DNA from 2 places in the Peribacillus sp. CSMR9 genome. Region 2 is predicted to be linked to the other one. Evidence: riboswitches for the same ligand, from Rfam matches in the RefSeq annotation. Region 2 holds a riboswitch; the other holds the start of a gene.
The links. Region 2 has a riboswitch for cobalamin ahead of metE (5-methyltetrahydropteroyltriglutamate--homocysteine S-methyltransferase). Riboswitches for the same ligand answer to the same signal wherever they lie in the genome.

Region 1 (4,435 bases), on a different contig from region 2:
CTGGGGCAATGATCGTTCGTGCTACAAAATCCGCCAATATTAAGAATCCGCTTCCTATCAACAATGACAACGGAAGCAAATGTTTATGGTCAGGTCCCCAAATCTTCCGGACAAAATGAGGAATGACCAATCCTACAAAACCAATCGCCCCTGAAACGGCAACGGCTGCCCCTGTCAATGTCGAACCGGCTATCAAGATCCACATTTTCCGCCGCTTCACGTTCACACCTAAGTGTTTTGCCCGGTCTTCCCCGAAAGTCATCGCATTCAATTCGCTTGCATTCATGATCAAGGTCAACGAACCAATGATAAAAAACGGCAAAATGATTACGATATAATTCCATCCGCGCATTGAGACGCTTCCCATCAGCCAGCCGATGATTTGTCTTAATTCATCACCCGTCAGCGCAATCATCAATGAAATGAAGGCACTTAAAAACGAGCTGAAAATGATTCCCGTTAAGATAATCGTTTCCACTTTCATCGACCGATCCATTTTTTTTGCAAAAGTCAGTACGCAGAGCATCGTGAGCACTGAACATAAGATGCTCAATGCCGGAAGAGTATATAAACCGATGAATGGCAGTGATATATTCAAGAATATTGTCAATACGGCGCCGACCGATGCTCCTGAAGAAATACCTAATGTGTAAGGATCAGCGAGCGGGTTCCGGAGCAGTCCCTGAAAGGCTGCCCCGGCAATCGCAAGTGATGCCCCAACCAAACCAGCGAGCAGCACACGCGGCAAGCGGATGTTCATCACGATATTCGTAAGCATCACATCCGGATCAGCAGAAATCGGCAAGTGGAAAATCTCCTTGCCGATTATTTGTATAAGTACGGGAATCGGAACTGGCACCGAACCAAAGGAAATGCCTATCGTCATTGCGAATAACAAAATTAACAACGCAATCAAATAAGCAAACGCCCATTTAGTTGTCAAATTGGTTCGGATAGACTGCTTTTGCAAGTTCCTCTACTCCTTCTATTAAGCGTGGACCGGAACGGGTCACCAAGTCAGAAGGGACATCAAAGACTTGGCCATTCTTAACGGCATTTACGTCTTGCCATCCTTTTCGGCCTGTCACTTCACTTACTGGATCTTTTGTATAATTACCATACGTTGTAATGATGACATCCGGATTTGCAGCAATCATCGACTCTTCATCAATTTTTGCCCAGCCGTCCAATTCAGCAGCAGCATTATCCGCTGAAATAATATGAAGCATTTCATTCATGAAGGTATTTTTTCCAGGTGTATATATATCCGGTGATGGCGAAACCTCAATTAAAACGGTCTTCCTATCCGCTTCCTTAACGGATTTGGCTTTTTCCTGAATATCCTTGAGCTTCGTTTTCATATCCGCAACGATTTCGCTTGCCTTATCATTTTCTCCCGTTGCCTTTCCAATCATTTCAATAGATTCATAGACTTGGTCAAAGCTTTGTGCATCATTGACTACAAGGACATCTATTCCAGCATCCTTAAGCTGCTTTAATCCCTCATTCGAATTATGGGCACTTGATGCATGGGCAAGAACAAGGTCAGGCTTCATGGAGACAATCAGCTCCGTGTTCATTTCCATTCCGCCAACTTTTTTAATTTTTTTCGTTTCTTCCGGGTAATTATCATTGTCGGAAACACCAACGACCTTTTTACCCAAACCAAGTGCAAAGACCACTTCTGTATTACTTGGTATCAACGTAACGATTTTCTTCGGTTTTTGTTCTATCGTTACTTTTTCGCCCGTTGCATCTTTAATCGTAATCGGGAAAGCGTCGTGTTGAGCATGATTCGTTTGCTGCTTTTCTTTTCCTTCATCAGTAGCGTCACTGCAGCCAACCATCATGCCTGCAGTAAGCAACATCAACAATATCAAACCAAAAATCTTCTTCATTTTCATTCCCCACAATCTTTTCATTTAATTTCTTCACCTAATAATCTCGGAAGATGCACCCAAAACAAAAAGCACCTCCCGTTAAACGGAAGATGCTTGTATGGCAACAATATCATTACGGACTCTTAGGGTCTGCCACACACCTTCCCATCCGCGTAGGTTACAGGTGTACGAATCTTGGCAGGTCTCCTGGCTCATGGTCATCGTCAACGGCACCTTCCCATATCCCCATACAGTGGTACACAGCCTTCAGCTCCCAAATACAGTGGCGGGACCGCGCTGGCATTTCACCAACTTCCCTTTTAAGTCATTAAGACACCAAATCGTTCATATGTATATAATTTTCACTGCCTTCATTATACACCATGTAAGAATCGATTATTATATGATTTTTCTGAACAAGTTTGAAATGCACCGTCCATTTTCAATGATTTGAAGCATTTTCTATCAGCGACGCGAACCCACCGACTGATAATCCAGGTGAAATCCGAACTCGATGCAAGGCATACATCCCTTGTTCCCTTGAAGCTCCTCCAGGTTCAGTAGTGGCTGCCATCTTGTATCCAGCTTCTTCTGAAAGCCTGAGACTCTCTTCATTATAACGACCAACTGGATAGGAAAGCACTGTCGTGTCCTGTTGCAGGATACGATCGAACAGATCCTTTGACTGGACCATTTCCGCTTCTTGCTGCTCTGCCGTCATTCGGTTCAGCTCCAAATGGTTGATAGTATGGCTTTCGATCGAAATCCCATTCCCGCTCATCTCCATCATTTGATTTTCAGTCAGGTGATGACCTTTATCGATGGACTTCCCGATCATGAAGACAGTCGCTTTCATATCATATTCTTTTAGTATATGGAAAGCGTCCGTGTAGTTATCTGTATAGCCATCATCAAAAGTAAGCCAGACACACTTTTCACTTGGCATCCGATTTTCGGTTAAAACGAGAAATGCTTCTTCAGGGGATAATGTATAGTAACCATTTTCCCGAAGCCAAGTCATTTGTAATCGGAATTCCTCTTTTGGTACCCGAAGGCCATTGCCTTCAGAAATGCTATGATACATCAATATTGGAAGCTGTACCGCGGACTCGGCCGTTATCCAGTCTCTCGTATCGATTCGTTCAGTATATAATTCGTCCTCCGAATCCTGCCCAGTGTCATTCTCCGCTGCTGCAGCCACTTCAATGTTATCTTTCGTGATCGGTGCAGCCGTCTTTGTGCCTATACCCTCTAAAATCCCTTGTGAGCATGCCGGTAAAATTAAAATCCCCAGCAGCGTCACCATCCATAAAACTCTATAATTCCCCACTATCATTCTCCTAATTTTTTCTAGCATAATAGTACCAGAAAACCAGGAAATAATAAAGTATTCCATTTAATGAAGAGTAAGGAAACAGGAGAGCTGAGTGCCCCCTAAGCGTCTAGATGTTTTTTTTCATAATTATTATTGCTATTAACTTGAAAAGTTTGCCTATAAGAAATATAATAAATAAGTCGTCGACTTTTTTATATGTCCCAGTAGCTCAGCAGGATAGAGCGACAGCCTCCTAAGCTGTAGGTCGTAGGTTCGATTCCTATCTGGGACGCTAATTTTATAAACCCTGTTATAATGCGGTTCTTCCGTGTTGTAGCAGGGTTTTTTCTGTTGGTATGACCGTTAAAAGCCGTAAATTGCATGTAGGATAAAAGCATTTCTGTACGTAGGAAACAGTGATATTCCATTTCACTATTATTTTTCTATGTCTGGAGGTGCTTTTTTTCATGAAGAAACACGTTATTAAACAGCGTGGAACTGCGATAAAGGAACGGAAATTGGACAGTAAGGCTACGGATAGTTTCACGATTGAATACACACTGCAAGAAGCCTTAGATATTTTTCTCCGTGCAAAAGTTGCTGAAGGTGTCCGACAGCGAACATTAGGCGAATATGTACGGCACATAAGGTATTTAACGGAATACTTATCTGTTTATCATCCGTCTTTTATGAAATGAAAAAACTAGTCGCTTTTGGGTCCATGTAACCTGCACGATGGAGCCAAGCATGAAACATAGAACCAGTTAGAAGAATCTCATTAATATCTACTCGATCAAGTTGGAGGGGATTAATGACCCTTATTGTAATTGGCTGAAGAAACAAAGGCACAAAAAAAGGAAGAGGGACTACAAAAGTCCCTCTTCCTTTTTCACTTTATTTTTTTGAAATTTTTCTTAATAAATATAAAGCGTATATGATAGCTGGTATAGCTCCAATCATTAAAATCATGTTTATTAAACCAAATATAAAATAAGAAGGCGATACATTCATTTTAATTCAACTCCATTAAAAATTTTAATCTCTATATGAATATTTTTGATAAACACGAGCATATTTACTATTTTTATTTAAAAGAGTAAGTTTGAGAGAACTAGTAAGACTTACATAGCCATTAGAAACGCTACCACTCAATTTATAATTTCCTACAGCATTCATATCATAACCTATTTTTTCAGCTTTTGAATCAGTAACATCACATGAAGCATCTACATTTGACCAA
Region 2 (4,435 bases):
CTCCATGGCTACGGGATGTTTCGATGGAAATTACATCGGCATCAAGGGAGGAGATGACATCCATGAAACTGTTGAAGTCGCAATAGCACATATGCGTGTGAATTTGGGTTGTATCCTCCACGCTTGATGTGGATATCAAGAACGAATTAACAGCCCAGTTCAAATACTCATCGCGATCGGTTTTTTTCAATGGCAGACCTTCCCTAAGTGCAGGCTCATCAACTTGGATCATTTTGATTCCAGCCGATTCCAATGCAATGACTTCTTTTTCCAAAGCAAGTGCCAGTTGGTAGCAAACATTCTCCCTGGAAATATCATCACGGACAAATGACCAGTTCAAAATCGTGACAGGACCTGTTAGCATTCCCTTTACCGTCTTGTTCGTCAGTGATTGTGCGTATACACTTTCCCTGACTGTCATCGGTTCGATGAAATCGATGTCACCGTAGATGACTGGTGGTTTCACGCAGCGAGACCCATAGGATTGTACCCAGCCCTTTTCTAGAAAGACGAATCCGCCTAACTTATGGCCGAAGTATTCAACCATATCCGTCCGTTCGAATTCCCCGTGTACAAGAACATCCAAGCCGATTTCTTCTTGGATATCAATCCACCTGCCGATTTCTTCGTTAACGAATGTTTCATATTGCGAAGCGGTCCATTCTCCTCTTTTGAACTTCCCACGTGCTTGTTTAACTTCAAATGTCTGTGGAAAGCTGCCGATCGTAGTCGAAGGAAGAAAAGGCAATTTGAAAAATTCCTGTTGTTTTTGGTAACGTTCTTTAAATGGAAGCTGACGGCCGACGTTCCTGGTTTTAACCTTTTCGACATTGGATTGTACATTCCCATGATTCCGTGCATTTGAACTTGCTAACGTTTGAACCGTAAATTTATTAGCATCGACTTTTTCGGCGATTGCTTCAAAGCCTTGATTATTCCCTTTGACCAAGAGTATGATTTCCTCAAGTTTCTCATCAGCGAAAGCGAGGGCCTCTTTCACTTCTTTTGAAAGGGCGGTTTCATTACGAACGGTCACTGGGACATGAAGCAGGGAACAAGAGGGCTGAAGCCAGATTTGGTCTTCGGCTACCTTTTTCTTAAGAGTCTCGATCAATTGGATTTTTTTCGATAAATCAGATAGCCAAATGTTTTTTCCGTCAATCACACCTGCAGCAAGCACTTTGTCCTTCGGGAAACCGAATGCTTCAAGATTACTTAGATTCCTCCCTTTATCATGTACAAAATCAAGACCGATTCCTTGGACTTGTAATTCGATGACTTCTTGGTAATGCTCCACGGCATCAAAGTATGTTTGTAGCATGATGTTCAGGTTTGGTGCTGCTTCATTCAGTTTTTCATAGAGGTAAGTAACAGTTTGCATATCATCTTTGGAAATGGATGAAACAAGAGAAGGTTCGTCCATTTGAACCCACTTCACGCCTTCTTGCTCCAACTCTTGCAGGATTTGCGTGTATAGGGGAAGCAGGCTCAGGATGATGCCAGGGATATCTTTTTTATTGAAGCCTTTGGAAAGGGAGATGAAAGTATAAGGTCCGATCAACACGGGTTTGGTTTCAATCCCTAGCTTTTCCTTGGCCTCCCGATATGCTGCAAGTGGTTTATTTTCTGTTAAAGTCAGCTGTGACAGGTTTAATTCAGGGACAATATAGTGATAGTTCGTATTGAACCATTTCGTCATTTCGGAAGCGACTTCGTCATTGTTTCCGCGGGCCATTGAATAATAAACGGAAAGGGGAACGCATCCGCCTTCATAGGCTGAATAACGTTCAGGAACAAGACCGAACATGACGGACATATCCAGCATTTGATCATATAAAGTGAAGTCGTTGGCAGGAATGATATCAATGCCTCGTTTCTTCTGTTTTTGTAAGTTGCCTAAACGGATGGCTTTTAGTTGTGCCGTAAATTCTGCTTCATCGATTTTACCGGACCAGTAAGCTTCTAATGTACGTTTCCATTCACGATCTTCCCCGATTCGCGGGTAACCCAAACTGCTGCTTTTCAAAATTCCCATCCTCCTACATTCATTTGATTTAACAATAAAAAAGCATCCCTAACCGTCAAAAGAGAAAGTTAGAAATGCTTAAAATAAAGAGGCATGCAGAATGCCCCTTACAATTATAAGGTCCCTAACACCTCCCTATCTCCCGTAGGTTAAAACAGTGTTGTCGAAATAGGCAGGTCTCCTGACTTAGGGAATATCATTAGCGACGGGCCTTCCCGATCCGTTGATCAGTGGCATATTGGATGGCGCTAACATTCCCATTACAGTGGCGGGACCGTGCCGGAATTACACCGGGCTTCCCTTTTAATCCTAATGAAAATTAGGAACCTATTTCCACATATGAAATTTCACAAAACCTGCTGGATAAACTGATTGCAGGTGGCTAATATTTATAAAATAAAAATTATTATAAATATTTAGACAACCTTAACATATCCGACTAAAAGGGTCAACATGAAAAAGATTCGGGATAAGGTCCCGAATTCCTGACAAATGCGTTTAGGATGTGTTAGTGATAAGGATAAAGTCTGTCCCTAAGAAAGAATATATTGTTTGGACAGGGAGTATGTATAGAGGGAGTGGCGTTTTGAAATGGGGCGTGGGGGATGACTTTCTACATCTTGATTGCAGGAATCATTTTTTGCATGGTGATGAGCATTCGTACCTTATTTCTTGTTGAGTCGGGAGGAAAGAAGTTCTCTCTGGAGGATATGCTGTGGCTTGGCAATTTATATGCGACGATATTAGTTGGATTTGCACTGATTTATTTATTATACGAGCTTCAGAATCATTCAGTGATTCTTGATATGGGCAATCGTTTGGACGGCAGTTTTTACGAGCAACTGAAGACTTCTTTTTATTTTAGTGCGATGACGATGTTTTCTGTAGGGTATGGGGATATATCCCCGATAGGCGTAGGCAGGATGATTGCGACAATCCAGGCATTCATCGGCTATACGCTCCCGGCCGCGTTTGTAATTCGGACGGTGATTGATTTAGATCAGGAAAGAAGGAATAAATGAAAGTTGTATTTCTTTCGATTATTGGGTACTCTTACCATAATGAAAGAAATGGAGGGTTCAATATGACTGTTAAAATTGGAGAAAAAGCACCTGATTTTCAACTCCCAGCAAACAATGGTGAAATGGTTTCCCTATCGGATTTTAAGGGGAAATACATTGTTTTATATTTTTATCCAAAAGACATGACGTCAGGATGCACGACGGAGGCCTGTGATTTCCGGGACCACAATGAGCAATTTGAGGAATTGGACGCTGTCATCATTGGTATCAGCCCAGACCCAGCGGCACGACATGAAAAATTCATCGAAAAACATGGATTGCCTTTTCTGCTGCTAGCTGACGAAAATCATGAAGCTGCTGAATCATTTGATGTGTGGCAATTGAAAAAGAACTTCGGCAAGGAGTATATGGGCATTGAACGTTCAACATTCCTGATTGATAAGGCAGGTAAGATAGTCAAAGAATGGCGTAAGGTAAAAGTAAAAGGCCACGTCGAAGAAGCTCTTGAAACTCTTCGCGACCTCAAAAAATAAGGGGACAGGCAAATGAAGGATGAGCGAATAACGAAGCTTGCTGCCAGGCTGATTCATCATTCGATACAATTAAAGCCAAAAGAGAGAATCCTTATTCGGGGCCATATCAACACGAAACCATTATTGAAAGAGCTGATTGATGAAACATACAGAGTGGGTGCTTATCCATATGTAGAACTTGAAGACGATGAGATAAGCCGGCACCTATTACAAGGGAATGTGAAGGAACAACTTGACACATCATCGCAATGGGCTCTGAAGAAATATACGGATATCGATGCGGTCATCATCATCACCGGTGAAGAAAACGATGTGGAAATGACTGATGTTCTCCTCGAAAGGCACCGTCTTCAAGGGGAGGCTATGAATTCTCCAACTCTTTTCTATGTGAACAACCGACGTTGGGTCTTGCTTAATTATCCCACCAACACATCAGCGCAAAAAGCCGGCATGACTTTCGACAGGTATCAAGACTTCCTTTTGAACGTATGCACAATGGATTATGGGAAAATGGAGGCGGCATTAAAACCGTTAAAACTATTGATGGAACGAACTGACAAAGTCAGGATCGTTTCACCAGGGACAGATTTGACCTTTTCCATTAAAGGTATGCCGGCTATCATATGTGCCGGAAAAAAGAATTTACCGGACGGGGAAGTATTTACTGCACCTATAAAAGAGAGCGTCAATGGAAGGATAGCCTTCAACACACCCACAACCTATGAAGGAATCACTTTTAGTGACATAGAATTAAACTTGAAAAAGGGGAAAATCAGTAAAGCCATTTCCAATCAATCTTCTAAAATGAACCGAATTCTGGATATTGATGAGGGGTCCCGTTTTATCGGGGAGTT

Region 1: it holds a riboswitch for cobalamin, as region 2 does, so the genes downstream of both, N9I19_RS13100 (helical backbone metal receptor) here and metE (5-methyltetrahydropteroyltriglutamate--homocysteine S-methyltransferase) in region 2, are expected to answer to the same signal.

Annotation. Positions count from the first base shown of each region.
Region 1 covers NZ_JAOPHO010000025.1:23,060-27,494, forward strand. Annotated here, with positions in the region: gene N9I19_RS13095 (FecCD family ABC transporter permease) at 1-970, opposite strand, end outside; gene N9I19_RS13100 (helical backbone metal receptor) at 933-1,898, opposite strand; cobalamin riboswitch at 2,061-2,236, opposite strand; gene N9I19_RS13105 (polysaccharide deacetylase family protein) at 2,323-3,216, opposite strand; tRNA gene N9I19_RS13110 (tRNA-Arg) at 3,414-3,487, shown strand; gene N9I19_RS13115 (hypothetical protein) at 3,663-3,893, shown strand; gene N9I19_RS13120 (hypothetical protein) at 4,231-4,435, opposite strand, start outside.
Region 2 covers NZ_JAOPHO010000028.1:3,777-8,211, reverse strand. Annotated here, with positions in the region: gene metE (5-methyltetrahydropteroyltriglutamate--homocysteine S-methyltransferase) at 1-2,035, opposite strand, end outside; cobalamin riboswitch at 2,181-2,372, opposite strand; gene N9I19_RS13845 (potassium channel family protein) at 2,632-3,048, shown strand; gene bcp (thioredoxin-dependent thiol peroxidase) at 3,111-3,581, shown strand; gene N9I19_RS13835 (aminopeptidase) at 3,594-4,435, shown strand, end outside.